Regions from separate parts of the Kitasatospora sp. NBC_01539 genome, predicted to be linked through region 1. Evidence: riboswitches for the same ligand, from Rfam matches in the RefSeq annotation. Region 1 holds a riboswitch; the other holds the start of a gene.
The links. A riboswitch is a leader RNA that binds a small molecule or an ion and turns the genes downstream of it on or off. The one in region 1 is predicted to bind thiamine pyrophosphate.
Positions count from the first base shown of each region.

Region 1 (5,902 bases):
GCCGCGACCGCGGCACCGCCACGTCGTCGATCATCGTGGTGCCGAGCCGCTCCATCGCGGGCAGCGAGAGCCGGCGCGCCTCCAGCAGCATGTCCGACTCGGCCTGGTCCTCGGCCGGCACCACCTCGCTCGCACCCGCCGCCCGGCACAGCTCGGCCACCGCCGCCAGCTCCGCCTCCTTCGCCGGACCGTCGAACGCCACCAGCAGCAGCGCCCGCGTCGACTCCGGCAACCCCATCTTCGCCATCGCGTTCACCGCGCGGACGGTCGTCGTGTCCATCAGCTCCATCAGCGACGGCACGTGGCCCGACGCCATCACCGAGCAGACCGCCGCGCTCGCCGCGGCCGTACTGGGGAACTCCGCCGCGAGCGCCAACTGCGGGGCCGGCGCGGGACGCAGCGCCACCACCGCCTCCACCACGACCGCGAGCGTGCCCTCCGACCCGACGAGCAGCCGCGTCAGGTCGTACCCGGCGACACCCTTCGCCGTACGCCGACCGGTCGTCAGCAGTTGCCCGTCCGCCAGCACGACCTCCAGGCCCAGCACGTACTCGCTGGTCACGCCGTACTTCACGCAGCACAGCCCGCCGGCACCCGTCCCGATGTTGCCGCCGATCGTGCAGGACTCCCAGCTCGACGGATCCGGCGGGTACGCCAGCCCGTACCCGGCCGCGGCCCGCGACAGCTCGGCGTTCACCACACCCGGCTGCACGACCGCGATCCGGTTCACCGCGTCGATCTCCAGGATGCGGTTCATCTTCACCATCGACAGCACGATGCAGCCGTCCACGGCGTTCGCCCCGCCCGACAGACCGGTCCGCGCCCCCTGCGGCACCACCGGCACCCGCAGCTCGGTCGCCGTCCGCATGACGTGCTGCACGTGCTCCACCGTCTCCGGGAACACCACCACCGCCGCCACCCCGGCCTCGCAGAACCCCGCCATGTCGTGCGCGTACGCCGCCACGACATCCACGTCGACGGCCACCGCCGCCTCCGGGAGCCCCGCCAACAACCGGTCGACCAGATCACCCACGGCAGCCTCCACCTCTCGCACACCCGTCCGCTCTGCACTCTGCCCCCGCCGGACGCCCGCGGCAAGGACGGTGCACAATCACCGATCACGCCACCGCCGGACCCACCCCCGAGCGCGTCCGCCCCCGAGCGGGCCCCGGACGGTCGCCGGGCGCACGCAACGCGAAGGGCGGGTACCGACTTGCGTCGGTACCCGCCCTGAGCTGGGCTTTCGCCTCACCTGCGGAGGGTGTGGGATTTGAACCCACGGTGAGGGGTCACCTCACGACAGTTTTCAAGACTGTTCCCTTAGGCCGCTCGGGCAACCCTCCTGGCGGGGGTCAGCCTAACGGTTCGGGGCCTCCTCGGTGCACTCCGTTTCCGGGTGGGCGTCAGCTGTCGCCCTTGCGCTCGCCGAGGGTGACGGTGGTCTTGGCGGCCTTGCCGTCGCGGGTGTACTCGACCTCGACCTTCTCGCCGGGCTTGTGCGTCCAGATCTCGGAGACGAGGGTCGGGCCGCTGTCGATCGGGATGCCGCCGAGCTTGGTGATGACGTCCCCGGGCTTGAGGCCGGCCTGGTCGGCGGGGCCGCCGGCCGTGACGGCCGCCTGGCCCTGGACGGCGGCGGTCTGGATCTGGGCGCCGTCGCCCTTGTAGTCGTCGTTGCGGAGGACGCCGAGGATCGCGTAGACGGGCGTGCCGTCCTTGATGAGGGTCTCGGCGACCCACTTGGCCTGGTTGATCGGGATGGCGAAGCCGAGGCCGATCGAGCCGGCCCGGCCGGAGCCGCTGGTGTTGGACTGGATCGCCGAGTTGATGCCGATGACCGCGCCGGAGGCGTTGAGCAGGGGGCCGCCGGAGTTGCCGGGGTTGATCGAGGCGTCGGTCTGCAGGGCGTTCATGTAGGAGGCCTGGGCACCGGTCTCGTCGCCGGAGGCGACGGGGCGGTCCTTGGCGCTGATGATGCCGGTGGTGACGGTGCCTTCGAGGCCGTACGGGGCGCCGATGGCGATGGTGGCGTCGCCGACGGCGGCCTTGTCGGAGTCGCCGAGGGGCAGCGGGTTGAGCTTGTCCCTGGGCGGGTTGTCGAGCTTGACGACGGCGACGTCGTAGCCCTGGGCCCGGCCGACGACGGACGCGTCGTACGAGGAGCCGTCGGAGAACTTGACCGTGAGCTTGCCGCCGTTGGCGGCGGGGGCGACCACGTGGTTGTTGGTGAGGATGTGGCCCTCGGTGTCGAAGACGAAGCCGGTGCCGGTGCCGGACTCCTGGGAGCCGGTCGCCTTGATGGTGACGGTGCTGGGCAGCGCCTTCGCCGCGATGCCCGCCACGGAGTCGGGGGCGCGGTCGGTCACCTTGCGGCTGTCGCTGACGCTGACGGTGGTGCTGGAGTGCCCGGCGCTGCTGTCGCTGCCGTCTCCGTCGGAGACGGCGACGCCGATCGCCCCGCCGGCCACACCGGCGACGAGGGCGACGGCCGCGACGAGGGCGATGAGCCCGCCGCGCTTGCGGCGCGGGGCGGGGCCGCCCGCGGAGGCGTACGGGTAACCGGGGCCGCCGGGCTCGGCCGGTCCGCCGGGGACCCCGGGGCCGCCGGTGGGGTGGCCCCAGCCGCCGACGGGGTGGCCCGCGCCGAACGGGTGGTGCGCCTCGGTCGGGGCGGAGGGTCCGGCGGGCGGCGGGGTGCCGGGGGTGCCCGGCGTGCCGTACGGGTCGGTCGACCCGGTGGCCGGAGCCGCCGGGACCGGCGCAGCCACCGGGACCGGGACAGCCGCCGGGGCGGCGTACGGGTCGGCGGCGACCGGGGCGGCGTACGGGTTGGACGCCTGCGGCTGGGGCACGACGGGCGGCGGCGCGTCGATGTAGGCGGGCGCGGCCTGGGGTGCGGCGGGCGGCGGCGCGTCCAGGTAGGCGGGCGCGGCCTGGGGCACGACGGGCGGCGGGGCATCGATGTACGGGGACGGCGCGGCGGGCGCGGGTGGCGCGGCCGGGGCGTCGCTCAGCTTGGCGAAGGCGAGCGTGGGCGCGGACTCGACGACCGGCGGCGCGGCGGCCGGCGCGGTGTCGTGAGCCGGACCCACCGCCTGGGGCGCACCGGAGGGCTGGCCCTCCTGCGGCCCGGTGGACCCACTCGCGTGCTCGGTGCTCACGGACGACCTCCATAGCTGACAGGACCTAGAACCATAGTTTTTCGCATCCCGGATTCGGTTGCCGTAAGGAGCCCCCTGAAGAACGCCTAAGAATCCTTAGGTGTCCCCGACGAACCGCCCTCCGACCTGGTCCGGAGCCCTCTGCTCCGTCCCGCGATCCGGACGGCGGACCTCCGGGCCTTGGCCTCCGGGACTGCGCCGGATAGCCTGTCGTCCTATCTGAACACGCGGGAGCTTGGACCTTCCAGGCTGAGAGTGCGCCGATCGACCGGCCGGGCAGTGACCGGCCGGGCCGAGGTGGCGCAGACCGCCTGAACCTGTCCGGGTAATGCCGGCGTAGGGAGTATCGGCCATGACGGCTGTTCCGCCTGCCTCTTTTTCCGATCCTGGAACCGGGTCTGAGCCCGTCGCCCCGGACGGCGCGCGTGTCGAGGCGCCGCTGGTGCTGGACACCGCTCCCCCGCGGACGCTGGACTTCCGGGCGCAGTTCGCGCTCTGGGCCAACCTCGGCGTCAGTCTGATCGGCTTCCAGAGCGCGGTCACGGTGCTGGTGGTGGGCGGCCGTGAGCTGTCGTTCGCCGCGGCCGTGACGGCGATCGTCGCGGGCACGGTCATCGGCACCTCGATGCTGGGCGTGGCGGCGCTGATCGGCGCCCGGACGGGCGCGCCGGCGATGGCGATGCTGCGCGGGCTGTTCGGCACCCGGCTCTCCTTCCTGCCGACGGTGCTCAACATCCTGCAGTGCATCGGCTGGGGCGTGTTCGAGCTGATCGTGATCGCCGGCGGCGCGCAGACGGTGGCGGGCACGCAGGGGTGGCGCTGGCTGTTCGTGCTGCTCGCCGGCGTGGTCACGACGGTGCTGACGATCTGGCCGCTCGGCGCGATCGCGGTGCTGCGCAAGTACGTGGCGGTCGCGGTGGGCGTGGCGATGGTGTACTTCACCGTCCAGCTCGGCCGGCAGGGCTTCCCGGACCCGGGCGCGGGCAACTGGCACGGTTTCCTGACGGCGACCGACGCGGTCATCGCGGTGTCGGTCTCCTTCGTGCCGCTGGCCGCGGACTACACCCGGCACGCCCGCACCGCGACGTCGGCCTTCTGGGGCAGCTTCACCGGGTACTCGCTGGCCCAGGCCTGGTGCTACGCCCTCGGCCTGATCGCGCTGCTGCAGTCGGGCGGCGACCCGTCGAAGGTGTTCTCCTCCTTCACCGGGGTGGCCGCCGGCTGGGTGTTCCTGCTGGTGCTGGTGGTGCGCGAGACCGACCAGTCGTTCGCCAACGTGTACTCGACGGCGATGTCCGTCCACAACCTCCTGCCGCGGGTCGACCGCCGTCTGCTCACCGGCGGGATCGGCGCGCTGGTGACGCTGCTGGCGCTGCGCATCCAGGAGGGCGAGTTCTACGAGACCTACGCGAACTTCCTCTACCTGATCGGCGCGGTCTTCGTGCCGCTGCTGGCGGTGCTGGCGGTGGACTACTTCTTCGGCGCCGGCCGGCAGGGCTGGAACACCGCGCAGGACGCCCCGGCCCGGCCGCTGATGCTGCTGCCGTGGGTGCTCGGCTTCGCCGCGTACCAGTTCCTGGCGCCGACCGGCATCGCCGACTGGTGGACGGACTTCTGGATGCGGCTGCGGGACGCGGTGGGCTTCACTCCGCAGTCCTGGACGTCGGCCTCGCTGTTCGGCTTCCTCGTGGCGGCGCTCGCGACCTGGGGCCTGACGGCGCTGACCGGCCGGACCTCCGGCACCGGGGCGGACGCCCGCTGACGGCCGTACCGGCCGACCGGCAGGACTAACCGGACCGACCCGAACCAGCCGGACCGACCCGGACCGACCCGGCAGGCCACCGCCCGCCGGGAGGCCGCGCCGGAGCTGTTCACCGCGGGTTCCCCGTGGCGGGTGCGTCCGGACATCCGGGCCCTCGTAGGGTGTTGCCGTGGACACCCGAAGACTCCGTCGGACCGTTCCCGCGGCAGCGGGCGGCCCCGCACCCGACCGCGGCGCCGTCGAGGTCGTCGCGCACCGCGGCTCCTCGGCGGCCCTGCCGGAGCACACCCTGGCGGCGTACCGGCGGGCGATCGACGAGGGCGCGGACGGCCTGGAGTGCGACGTCCGGCTGACGGCCGACGGGCAGTTGGTGTGCGTCCACGACCGGACGGTGCAGCGCACCTCGGACGGCCGGGGCGTGGTCTCCACGATGACGCTCGACCAGCTCGCCGCGCTGGACTTCGGCTCCTGGAAGTCGCCGGACGCGCCGGAACCGAGCCCGGTGCTGACGCTGGCGCAGCTGCTGGAGCTGGTCGCCGGGGCCGGGCGGCCGGTGCGGCTGGCGATCGAGACCAAGCACCCGACCCGCCACGCGGGCCGCACGGAGACCGAGCTCGTCCGGCTCCTCGACCACTACGGCCTGCTGCCGCGGACGGCCGAGGAGTCGCTGGTGCGGATCATGAGTTTCTCGGAGCTGGCCCTGCACCGGGTGCGCCGCGCGGTGCCGGCGGTGCCGACGGTGTACCTGCTCGACCGCCGGTGGCCGGTGCTCGGCCGGACGCGGTCGCTGCCCGGCGGCGCCGGCATCGCCGGTCCGGGGATCGAACTGGTGCGGCGGAGCCCGGGGCTGGTCCCGGCGCTCCGCCGGGCGGGGCACCGGGTGCACGTGTGGACGGTCGACGACCCGGCCGACGTCGACCTCTGCCTGGAGCTGGGTGTGGAGGCGCTGATCACCAACCGGCCGCACGAGGTGCTGGCC
Region 1 is NZ_CP109390.1:4,608,598-4,614,499, reverse strand. Features, by position in the region: gene OG335_RS19950 (FAD-binding oxidoreductase) at 1-1,033, opposite strand, end outside; tRNA gene OG335_RS19945 (tRNA-Ser) at 1,256-1,343, opposite strand; gene OG335_RS19940 (S1C family serine protease) at 1,404-3,161, opposite strand; TPP riboswitch at 3,379-3,521, shown strand; gene OG335_RS19935 (purine-cytosine permease family protein) at 3,604-4,923, shown strand; gene OG335_RS19930 (glycerophosphodiester phosphodiesterase) at 5,093-5,902, shown strand, end outside.

Region 2 (5,902 bases), 290 kb from region 1:
CCGGGGCAGCCCCGGCGGCGGGCACCACCGGACGGGGAGCGGACACCATGGCGGTCATCACCACGAGCGCGACGGCGGAGCAGGGCGAGTCGAGGGCCGCGGCGCTGAAGCCGCTCGCGATCGACGTCGCCGTGCCGATCGCCGTGTACTACGCGGCCCACGGCCTCGCCGGCCTCGGCCTGGCCGCCTCGCTGACCCTGGGCAGTGCGGTGCCGGCCGTCCGGACCGCCGCCGGGCTGCTGCGGGACCGCCACGTCAACACCTTCGCCCTGGTCGTGCTGGTGGTCAACGTCGTCGGCATCGCCCTCTCCGCGGTCGCCGGCGACCCGCGGCTGATGATCGCCAAGGACGGCGCGCTCAGCAGCGTCATCGGCGGCTCGATGATCGTCTCGGTGCTCGCGGGGAAGCCCCTGATGACGGCGGGCCTGCGGCCGTTCGTCGTGAAGGGCCGCGCCGCCCGCGAGGCCGCCTGGCAGCGGCTCGCCGCCGGATCGGCGGAATTCCGCCGCCACGAGCGGAACTTCACGCTCACCTGGGGCACCGTGCTGGTCGCCGAGTGCGCGGCCAAGGTCGTCGGCGCCTACACGCTGCCGGTGGAGACGATGGTCTGGCTCGGCACGGTCCTCCTGGGCGCGGCGATCGCCCTCGGCGTCCTCGTCGGCAACGTCTTCGCGAGCCGCATGGCCGAGCTGGTCGTCGCCGAGGAGGCGTGACCGCACCGGGCCCCCGGGGACCGGACGCCCGTCCACCGCACCGGCGGTGGACGGGCGTCCGGCGTTCCGGGCTCAGCCCGCGGCGCCGTCCTGCACCGGGATCCGCACCGGGACCGGCTGCCCCGCCGCAGGGTGCGCGGACGGTCCGGCCGCCGTCCCGTCCGGGCCCTGCTGCGGGCCCATCGCCGAGAGCAGCTGCCGCGCCAGGCCGAGACCGGTGCCGCCCATGGCCAGGGCCTTCGCGAACACGTCGCCCATGCCCTCGGCGCCGTTCAGCAGCACCATGTGCTCGACGTTGCCGAACGCCTCCGCGCCGGCCCGCACGATCTCCGGCCAGTTCTCGGCCAACTGCTGCGCGACCACCGCCTCCTGGTTCTCCGCCAGGGCCGCCGCCCGCGCCTTGATCGCCTCCGCCTCGGCGAGGCCCAGGGCCCGCGCCGCCTCGGCGGCCGCCAGACCCTTCGCCTCTGCCGCCGCCGCCTCGGCCAGGCCGGTCGCCTTGGTGGCCTCCGCCGACGCGAGGCCGCGGGCCCGGGTCGCCTCCGCGTCCGCGGTGGCCGCGACCTTCACCCGGTTCGCCTCCGCCGTCGCGTTCAGCTCGGTCTCCCGGGCCAGCGCCTCCGCCGCGGAGATCCGGGCGTCGCGGTCGGCCTGCGCCTTCGTCCGCGTCTCGTACGCGCGGGCGTCGGCCGGCTTGCGGACGTCCGCCTGGAGCTGCTGCTCCTTGCGGTGCGCCTCCAGCTCGGCGACCTTCGTCTCCTGCACGACCACCTCCTGCCGGGAGGCGGCCTGCGCCAGCGGACCGGCCTGCATCGCGCGGGCCGTCGCCGTCTCCAGCTCGGCCTGGTACCCGGCCTGCTGGATGCCGGAGTTGCGGGTGGCCTCGGCCTTGCGGGCGAACGCCTCCTGCTCGGCCTCCGTGGCCCGCCGGTCCGCCTCGGCGGCGGCGATCCGGGCGTCGCGCTGCACGGCGGCCGCGTGCGGTGCGGCGAGGTTCCGGATGTAGCCGGTCGGGTCCAGGATCTCCTGGATCTGCAGCGAGTCGATGATCAGGCCGAGCTTCTCCATCTCGCTGCCCGACGCGGCCCGGGTCTCCCCGGTCATCCGCTCGCGGTCGCGGATCATGTCCTCGACCGTCAACCCGCCGACGATGGAGCGGAGATGACCGGCGAAGACGTTGTGCACCCGGTGGCCCATCATCTTCTGCTGGTCGAGGAAGCGGCGCGCGGCGTTGGCGATCGACACCGGGTCGTCGCCCACCTTGAAGATCACCACGCCCTTCACGTGCACCGGGATCCCCTGCGACGTCACGCACTCCACGTCCAGGTCGGCCTCGTTGAGATCGAGCGAGAGCCTGCGGACGACCTGGACGCCCGGCGTCACCAGCGTGCCGCGCCCGGTGACGATCCGGAATCCGAGTCCCTCCGCGACCCCCTCGGACCGGTGCTTCGAACCGGAGATGATCAGTGCCTCGTTCGGCTCGGCGACCCGCCACATGAGCTTGAACAGCACGATCAGGACGATGATCGAGGCCACGACGGCCCCGGCGATGCCGATGAGCATCGGCTGATTCCCCCTTCAGGGCACGCCGGCGTCCCGTGGCTGCGCTCTGGTGTGCAGGAAGGCGCGGAAGCCGGCGGCAGCAGGAGATTCTGCGCCTGCCGTGATCTCCGCGGAAGAGCCTGCGGCCCTCGATCCGCCCACGAACGCGTCAAGATTCCGTCAAAGCGCCGCCACGTACACCGTCCGCGGCGGCTGGTACTCGACCACCAGCACCGGCGTACCCGGCGCGAAACCCTCGCCCGGCACCGCCGGGTACGCGAGGAACGCCTCCGTGCCCTGCCGTTCCGCGACGTGCACCAGCACCTCGCCGACCAGCCCCGTCCCGACCCTGCCGGTCACCCGGCCCGTGCTGCCCACCATGCCGACAGTGTGCTCCCCCGGCCCACTGGCCGGAACCCGTCTGGACCGGTCCCGGGCCGCCCGCTACGGTGTTGACGTCTTGTTGCGGACGCCCGTCCGCAACCAACGGGAGCTCGGAGCACCGGGCTGAGAGGGCGCTGAAGGGTTCGCAGGTGTGCGAACCGACCGCTGCGCCGACCGCAGGAACCTGACCGGGTAATGCCGGCGTAGGGAGTAAGAGGTCTCATGACCACGTTCGAAGCACAGCCGACGTCTGCCTCCGGCCGGACGGCCGACAGCACGTCCACCGGCTATCCGACCCCGGCCTGGCGCAAGGCCTACCACCAGGGCAGCAGCCCCGACCTGCAGGTGCCGTACCGCGAGGTCGTCCTCACCGACGGCCGCAGCGTGCCGCTGTACGACACCTCCGGCCCGTACACCGACCCCGGCCACACCTCCGACGTGCGGCGCGGCCTGCCCGCCCTGCGCGACCCGTGGATCCGCCGGCGCGGTGACGTCGAGGAGTACGACGGCCGCGAGGCGCGCCCCGAGGACGACGGCATCAAGCACACCGCGCCGCGCGGCGGCAACCTGCGCAACCTCGACGCGGTCTTCCCCGGCCGGCCGCGCCGCCCGCTGCGCGGCCGTCACGGAGCCGCCGTCACCCAGCTCGCCTACGCGAAGCGGGGGACGGTCACCCCGGAGATGGAGTTCGTGGCCCTGCGGGAGGGCCTGGCGCCGGAGTTCGTGCGCGACGAGGTCGCCCGCGGGCGGGCCGTCATCCCGGTGAACGTCAACCACCCGGAGGTCGAGCCGGCGATCATCGGCACCAACTTCCTGGTGAAGATCAACGCCAACATCGGCAACTCCGCCGTCACCTCCTCCATCGAGGAGGAGGTGGAGAAGATGACGTGGGCCACCCGCTGGGGCGCCGACACCGTCATGGACCTCTCCACCGGCCGCAACATCCACACCACCCGCGAGTGGATCCTGCGGAACTCCCCCGTGCCGATCGGCACCGTGCCGCTCTACCAGGCCCTGGAGAAGGTCGACGGCCGTGCCGAGGAGCTCAGTTGGGCCGTCTACCGCGACACGGTCGTCGAGCAGTGCGAGCAGGGCGTCGACTACATGACCGTGCACGCCGGCGTGCTGCTGCGGTACGTGCCGATGACCGCCCGCCGCAAGACCGGCATCGTCTCGCGCGGCGGCTCGATCATGGCCGCCTGGTGCCTCGCCCACCACGAGGAGAACTTCCTCTACACGAACTTCGAGGAACTCTGCGACATCCTCGCCGCGTACGACGTCACCTTCTCGCTCGGTGACGGCCTGCGGCCCGGCTCCATCGCGGACGCCAACGACGAGGCCCAGTTCGCCGAACTGCAGACCCTCGGCGAGCTCGGCCGGGTCGCCCGCGCGCGCGACGTCCAGGTGATGATCGAGGGCCCGGGCCACGTCCCGATGCACAAGATCAGGGAGAACATGGAGCTGCAGAAGGAGATCTGCGACGAGGCTCCCTTCTACACGCTCGGCCCGCTCACCACGGACGTCGCCCCCGGCTACGACCACATCACCTCCGGCATCGGCGCCGCCATGATCGCCTGGTGGGGCACGGCGATGCTCTGCTACGTCACGCCGAAGGAGCACCTCGGCCTGCCGAACCGCGACGACGTGAAGACCGGCGTCATCACGTACAAGATCGCCGCGCACGCCGCCGACCTGGCGAAGGGCCACCCCGGCGCCCAGGCCTGGGACGACGCCCTCTCCGACGCCCGGTTCGAGTTCCGCTGGGAGGACCAGTTCAACCTGGCCCTCGACCCGGAGACCGCCCGCGCCTTCCACGACGAGACGCTCCCCGCCGAGCCGGCGAAGACCGCGCACTTCTGCTCGATGTGCGGGCCGAAGTTCTGCTCGATGAAGATCTCCCAGAAGATCCGCGACGAGCACGGCGACGGCTCCACCGCCGTCGCCCCGGCCGTCGACGCGGACGCCCTGGCCGGCATGCAGGCCAAGTCCGAGGAGTTCGCGGCCCACGGCAACCGGGTCTACCTGCCGCTCGCGGACTGACGACACGGCCCGCAGAGGCGCCGCACCGGGGGCGGGAAGGTCTTCCCGGTGCGGCGGCTCCCGCATGCGCGTCCGCGCTTCACGGGTACCGCTGCGCCCTGACGGCAAACCGGTAGCGTGATGCGGGTTCGCACTCCTGGAGGACGGATGAACCCCGACCATCTCGCCCTGATGGAGGAATTCCGCCGGTTCACCCCGTCCAACTTCAAGATCGAACTCTCGGGTGACGTCATCATCGTGCAGGCGTCGCCCTCGGCCGTCCACGAGCGGAACCTCTCCGTCGTCCGCCGGCAGTTCGAGGCGCACGCTCCGGCCGGTTACCTCTCCACGGGGAACATGGACCTCGCGTCCCCTCAGGCAGCGAAACTGCGGATCCCGGATCTGACGTATCTCCCGGAGGGCGCCATGGCCAGTACGGCGAACTCGGTTCCGGCCGAGCCGGCCCTCGTCGCCGTCGAGATCGTCTCGCCGTCGAATCCGGAGAACGACCGGGTCGGCAAGCTCCGTGACTACCCGGTGATGCAGATCCCGCTCTACCTCCTGGTGGATGCCTCGCAGAAGACCGTCACCCTCTTCCGGGAGCCCGAGGGCGGTCGCTACCGGATGAGGGAGGACGCCGCCTTCGGGGAGACCGTGCACATCCCCGAGCCCTTCGGCTTCACGCTCGACACCGCGGTTCTGCTTCCGTACTGAGGGCTGGTGCCGTCCGGCCCGTCGCGCCGGCCAGGTCGGCACCTGCCCGGGAGCGGGCACGGGCCTGGCGGCTCCGGGCTGAATCTCCGCTCGATGAGAGCTCCCGGAAGAGCGCGGGTCGCTGCCCGGTGGACCTGTCGCCGATGTCCGTGTCGTGCGGGCGTATCACTTCCCGCCGTGTCGTCCTTCCGCTCGTCGGCCGGGTCCTCCGGCTCTCGGACCGGGCGGGAGCGGATAGTTCGTTCCGTCCGCCGACAGGCCGGAGCCGGGTGTCCGGCGGTGGGGCCCGGACGGAACCGCGCGAGGTGATGCCCGTTCCGGATGGCCGCCGATGCTCCGGGTGGACGGCGGTTCGGCCCGAAACCTCCCCGGTGTCGGTTGCTCATCTGGTTACCTGCACGACTACTTGACGGATCATCCGATTCACTGGTTCCGAACTGTGCTGTCCCCGTGCCCTGGTGTGTCCGGGGATGGCCCTCCGGTGGCGGAAGTCCGATGGGCATTGGGCTGTATGGCGTCCACAGCCGCTC
Region 2 is NZ_CP109390.1:4,321,910-4,327,811, reverse strand. Features, by position in the region: gene OG335_RS18650 (VC0807 family protein) at 48-713, shown strand; gene OG335_RS18645 (flotillin family protein) at 786-2,276, opposite strand; gene OG335_RS18640 (hypothetical protein) at 2,436-2,636, opposite strand; TPP riboswitch at 2,734-2,866, shown strand; gene thiC (phosphomethylpyrimidine synthase ThiC) at 2,862-4,679, shown strand; gene OG335_RS18630 (Uma2 family endonuclease) at 4,827-5,372, shown strand.
Region 2: another riboswitch for thiamine pyrophosphate. It lies ahead of thiC (phosphomethylpyrimidine synthase ThiC); the one in region 1 lies ahead of OG335_RS19935 (purine-cytosine permease family protein).